Regions from separate parts of the Brumicola blandensis genome, predicted to be linked through region 1. Evidence: predicted binding sites of a transcription regulator. Region 1 holds the regulator's gene; the other holds the start of a gene.
The links. The regulator NrdR, encoded in region 1, represses ribonucleotide reductase genes. The targets are predictions, from matches to a motif close to AAACACNANATNTNGTGTTT.
Positions count from the first base shown of each region.

Region 1 (3,190 bases):
TTATGGAAGCTCAAGGTTCTCAACTAACGAACAAATATGCTGAAGGTTACCCTGGCAAGCGTTATTACGGTGGTTGTGAGTTTGTCGACATTGCTGAAGATTTGGCGATTGAGAGAGCGAAGCAATTGTTCGATTGCGATTACGCAAACGTTCAGCCTCATTCGGGTTCACAAGCGAACACTGCAGTATTCATGGCACTCATCGAAGCAAATGATACTGTTTTGGGTATGAGCCTTTCAGACGGTGGTCACTTGACCCATGGTTCTCATGTTAACTTTTCGGGTAAAACGTACAATGCGGTTCAGTACGGTTTGCACCCAGAAACAGGTATTATCGATTATGATCAGGTTGAAGCTTTGGCTATCGAACACAAGCCTAAACTTATCATTGGTGGTTTTTCAGCTTACTCTGGTATCGTCGATTGGGCTCGCTTCCGCGAGATAGCGGATAAAGTGGGTGCTTACCTATTGGTTGATATGGCTCACGTTGCTGGTTTAGTCGCAGCAGGTGTTTACCCAAGCCCACTTCCACACGCACATGTAGTTACAACAACGACGCATAAAACCTTAGCGGGTCCTCGCGGTGGTCTCATCTTGTCTGCTTGTGGTGATGAAGCCTTGTACAAAAAGTTCAACAGCTCTGTATTCCCAGGTAACCAAGGCGGACCTTTGTGTCACGTGATCGCTGCTAAAGCGGTTGCATTTAAAGAAGCGCTTGAGCCAGAGTTCAAGTCTTATCAACAACAAGTGCTTAAAAATGCAAAAGCAATGGTTGCGGTTATGCAAGAACGTGGATATAACATTGTGTCGAATGGCACTGACAACCATTTATTCTTGTTAGACCTTATTGATAAAGACATCACAGGTAAAGACGCAGATGCTGCTTTGGGCAATGCAAATATTACTGTGAATAAGAATTCAGTGCCAAATGATCCGCGTTCACCATTCGTTACCAGTGGTTTGCGAATCGGGACTCCTGCTATTACACGCAGAGGTTTTATGGAAGCCGAAGCTGGACAAGTCGCAAGCTGGATATGTGATGTTTTAGATAATATGGGTGATGATTCGGTCATTACTAAAGTGAAAGCAGAAGTCGTTGAATTATGTGAACGCTTCCCTGTTTATGCCTAAGTAAAAACACTCGGGTCTTTGTGCGGCACAGTATTGTTTTTATTGCTATAATGCGCACAAGCTAGCTAATTGAAAAACCGGACTAGTCCGGTTTTTCTGTTTTTAAGTCTTAGAGAAACACAAGCTGTTCTCTCTAAGCAGATATTTGGTTGCACCGCTAATTTATGCGGTTAGCAGGGAGTTTATCTACATGTTTTGTCCATTTTGTTCCGCACAGGAAACCAAAGTTATCGATTCGCGTTTAGTTGCAGACGGAGCTCAGGTGCGTAGACGTCGTCAGTGCCTTGAGTGTCATGAGCGCTATACGACCTTCGAAATTGCTGAGCTAGTAATGCCGCGAGTGGTCAAAAGAGATGGTTCAAGAGAGCCATTTAATGAGGATAAACTGCGCGCTGGCTTACAACGAGCCTTAGAAAAAAGGCCAGTAAGCACTGAACAAGTTGAGAACTGTATTGTGAGGATAAAATCCGCTTTACGAGCTACGGGCGAACGAGAAATTAATAGTGAGTTGGTTGGAAGCCTAATTATGGATGCTCTCAAAGAGCTTGATAAAGTCGCCTATGTAAGATTTGCGTCGGTTTATCGCTCCTTTGAAGACATACGTGAATTTGGTGAAGAAATCGCAAAATTAGGTGACTAATGCCCCAGTTTTCTGCAAGTGACGCAAAATGGATGGCGCTAGCAATTCAATTGGCGCGCAAAGGAAGGTTCTCAACAACACCTAATCCTATGGTGGGATGCGTGATAGTGAGTGCCGATGGCGTTCTGTTGGGCAAGGGCTATCATCAAAAAGCAGGTCAGGGACACGCTGAAGTCAATGCCCTTATTGATGCTGGCTTTACACCGCATCGAGGAGCAGCCAGTTCAGCGCAGCAGTCATCAGAGCCGCCTCCAACCGATGGTTCTACTGTCTACGTTACACTTGAACCTTGCAGCCACACTGGCCGCACACCACCTTGTGCAAATGCATTGATTGAAGCAAAAGTTGGGCGTGTTGTCATCGCCAGTATCGACACTAACCCCTTAGTGAAAAATCGAGGCGTCGCGATGTTACGCGAGGCTGGCATTATTGTTGAAACCGGTTTAATGGACACCTTAGCAACAGATATGAATGTCGCCTTCAATTATCGTATGCAACATCATCTACCTTGGGTTTGCGTAAAGCTTGCGTGTAGTTTGGACGGCAGAACTGCCCTAGAGAATGGTAAAAGCAAGTGGATCACTAGTTCAGAATCACGCTTAGATGTGCAGCAGGAAAGAGCCAGTGCTTGTGCTATTTTGAGTGGTGCGGATACAATCATTGCGGATGATCCTCAATTGAACGTGCGCGAAGCTGAATTACAAGAAACCACAAAAACGCGCTTTTCAAAAAGACAAAAGCAGCCTTTGCGAGTGATAATCGATGGTAAGAATCGTTTAAATAGTCGCTACAATCTGTTTAATGATGGCCAAGAGGTCTTAGTATTTAATACTGAACATAACCCACAACTTAAAGAAGCCAATTGTCAGCAAATACAGCTCAATAAGAAAGGCGATTTTGTAGATTTAAAAGAAGTCATGAATAACCTGGCTGCTTTGCAAATTAATCGTATTTGGACGGAAGCCGGGCCCAGCTTGTGCGGCGCGCTATTTGAACAGGGTTTAGTGAATGAATTTGTCTTGTATCAAGCACCCATGTTATTGGGAAATAAAGCGAAGGGTACAATTAATATTCACAGTCTAACCGAGCTCGATGATGCGATCGCTCTAGAGTCATTAGAAATAACTCAGCTTGGAAACGATCTAAAGCGGCGATTTAGAGTTAAAAGCTAGCAAGCAATAGAAGATAAGGATTAGAAATATGTTTACCGGCATTATAGAGGCCTTAGGCACGATTAAGTCTCTGGTTAATCATGGAGATGACATACGCTTGACCGTTGAGACGGGCAAGCTCGATATGAGCGATGTCGCATTAGGTGATAGTATTGCGACAAATGGGGTCTGCCTGACGGTCGTCGACTTTGGTGAACATTATTACAGTGTTGATGTGTCGGCTGAGACAATAAAATATACTGGATTTG
Region 1 is NZ_JAVRIE010000007.1:33,457-36,646, reverse strand. It holds gene glyA (serine hydroxymethyltransferase) at 1-1,130, shown strand, start outside; gene nrdR (transcriptional regulator NrdR) at 1,321-1,770, shown strand; gene ribD (bifunctional diaminohydroxyphosphoribosylaminopyrimidine deaminase/5-amino-6-(5-phosphoribosylamino)uracil reductase RibD) at 1,770-2,942, shown strand; gene RM544_RS15300 (riboflavin synthase) at 2,971-3,190, shown strand, end outside.

Region 2 (3,190 bases), on a different contig from region 1:
GACCAGGGATAATATCGAGCAGTTCTTCAAAAGTGAGTTCTGGATTATTGATGAGCTCGATACAGCCATTAATCACTTCGGTTAAATTGTGCGGTGGAATGTTGGTTGCCATACCAACAGCAATACCTGAGGAACCGTTTACTAATAGATTAGGTACTTTCGTTGGCAAAACTTCGGGAATATGTTCTTGGCCGTCATAGTTTGGAACGAAATTGACGGTTTCTTTTTCAAGGTCAGCCAACAATTCGTGTGCGATTTTAGCCATTCTAATTTCGGTGTAACGCATTGCCGCGGCTGAGTCACCATCAACAGAACCAAAGTTTCCTTGACCGTCGACAAGCATGTAACGCAATGAAAAAGGTTGGGCCATACGGACGATAGTGTCGTACACCGCGGAGTCACCATGAGGGTGATATTTACCTATAACATCACCTACGACACGCGCAGACTTCTTATAGGGTTTGTTATAATCGTTCTTTAATTCGTTCATCGCGAATAGAACGCGGCGATGCACAGGTTTTAAACCGTCTCTTACATCTGGTAATGCTCGGCCAACGATAACGCTCATCGCGTAATCGAGGTAAGAGTTTTTTAATTCATCTTCGATATTAATCGGTAGGATTTCTTTAGCGTTATCAGTCATGAACTGCACTGTCCTTTGTTATTTGTAGAGGAATCACTAACTGATGCTATTCATTCTCTAAATGAACGTTAATCTGTTGCGACGCACTCACTTGTTATTTTTATAACCCACTTTATTCAGCCTCAAGATATTATCATTAAGACTGTTGAATATGTAGATTTATGTCATAATAATTACATAAAATTTGATGAATTATGCAATCCCGCGTGAAGACGCCCTTAAATCGCATAAATAGAAGAGGAAGGCATGCCGTCAGTTAATGTCGATAACAACGAAATTGAAAAATTTTCAGCACTAGCGTCAAAATGGTGGGATTTAAACGGCGAGTTTAAGCCACTTCACGATATAAATCCCATTCGACTTTCCTTTATAGAGGAAAAGTCTGGTGGCTTGTTCGGAAAAAAAGCAATAGACGTAGGGTGCGGTGGCGGAATCCTATCTGAAGCTATGGTGAAACTGGGTGCGGAAGTCACGGGAATAGACTTAGCAAAAGACTCGCTTGAAGTCGCTAAACTGCATGGTTTGGAATCCGGTTTGCAGGTGCACTATGAATATTGTTCAGCTGAACAAAAGGCCGAACAGGACCCCGGTCATTTTGATGTCGTTTGCTGCTTAGAAATGCTCGAACATGTCCCTGACCCTACTTCAGTTGTGAACGCTTGTGCCAATCTGGTCAAGCCTGGCGGAGATGTTTTCTTTTCTACCTTAAATCGCAATATAAAAAGTTGGTTAATGGCCATTATTGGCGCTGAGTACGTGCTGAACTTGGTTCCCAAAGGGACGCATGACCATGCTAAATTCATTCGACCTGCAGAACTAACTAGTTGGATAGAAAATAGTGCTTTGGTATCTAAAGACATAACAGGCTTACACCTTGATCCATTGAAACAACAATATTACCTCAGTAAGAAGAATGTAGATGTAAATTACATCATTCATTGTCAAAAACCGCTGTAAACACCAGATGTAGTGAGTTATAGAAAAATCAACACTATATAAGGTGTTTTTATTAAAACAATTAGGAATAAATAACTGCTTTTTAGATTAAATTAATTTAGCTCAAAATTAATTTTTAAATTTTTCTTGCAACACACATAAGCCTTGTTTTGTTTTGTTCCCAACGTTAGTAGATACCAACCTAAAATTAACTAGTGTCAGTAAACGTAAAAATCACTATATATTGGGTTGCATAAGCATCAAAACCTCACTATCTTGTGTTTACTTAATTACGACCTGTGATCTAATAAGTCTCAAATGTCATACATAATTTGGCAAGTTAGGCACTCATTCTTAATATGCACAAAGACGCCCAATAAGAGCGTTCAGCAAATCCTGACAGTACCTTAAGGTCAGAAGAATTCGGCGAATTAAGCATTAAGGGAACTAAAACACGCTAAGCGCAAGCGGCGACGACCACATAGAGCGATAAAAAATGAATAACACTCTGCTAGTAACAAAAAGAGATGGCACTCAAGAACCTCTCGAATTAGACAAAATCCACAAAGTAGTAACATGGGCAGCAAAAGGCTTAAGTGATGTTTCAGTATCTCAAGTAGAAATAAAGGCACAAATTCAGTTTTATAACGGTATTAAGTCAGCTGAAATTCACGAGACAATGATCAAATCAGCGGCCGACCTCATTTCAACTGATGCTCCTGATTATCAGTACCTTGCTGCTCGACTGGCCATTTTCCATCTTCGTAAAAAAGCTTACGGCCAATTTGAGCCGCCAGCGCTGTATGACCATGTCACTAAATTGGTTGCAGCGAAGAAATATGACGATCATCTGCTGGTCGACTACACGAAAGAAGAATTTGAACAAATGGACGATTTCATCGATCATTGGCGAGACATGAACTTCAGCTACGCCGCAGTGAAGCAGCTTGAAGGAAAGTATTTAGTTCAAAACCGCGTTAGCGGCGAAATTTATGAAAGTGCACAGTTTTTATATGTACTTGTAGCTGCGTGTTTATTTGCGAAATACCCGAAAGAAAGCCGTTTGGATTATATCAAGCGCTTCTACGATGCGGCATCTACCTTTAAATTGTCACTACCTACGCCAATTATGGCTGGTGTAAGAACCCCTACTCGTCAGTTCAGCTCTTGTGTACTCATCGAAGCAGGCGATAGCTTGGATTCAATCAATGCGACTGCATCAGCTATCGTAAAATACGTGAGTCAACGAGCCGGTATCGGTGTAAACGCTGGTCGAATTAGAGCCTTAGGGAGCCCAATTCGTGGCGGTGAAGCATTCCACACTGGTTGTATTCCGTTCTACAAATACTTCCAAACAGCTGTCAAAAGTTGTTCACAAGGTGGTGTTCGTGGTGGTGCTGCAACTTTGTTCTATCCACTGTGGCATATGGAAGTCGAATCACTATTGGTGTTGAAGAATAACCGTGGCGTAGAAGAGAACCGCGTTAGACACCTCGATTATGGTGTTCAATTTAACAAGTTAATGTATACCCGCATGATCAAGGATGACTACATCACTTTGTTCAGCCCTTCAGATACGCCTGGTTTATATGATGCTTTCTTTGCGGACCA
Region 2 is NZ_JAVRIE010000001.1:598,779-601,968, reverse strand. It holds gene gyrA (DNA topoisomerase (ATP-hydrolyzing) subunit A) at 1-643, opposite strand, end outside; gene ubiG (bifunctional 2-polyprenyl-6-hydroxyphenol methylase/3-demethylubiquinol 3-O-methyltransferase UbiG) at 890-1,600, shown strand; gene nrdA (class 1a ribonucleoside-diphosphate reductase subunit alpha) at 2,076-3,190, shown strand, end outside.
Region 2: a site for NrdR is predicted at 1,812-1,831, ahead of nrdA (class 1a ribonucleoside-diphosphate reductase subunit alpha). Genes of this name have one in related genera too.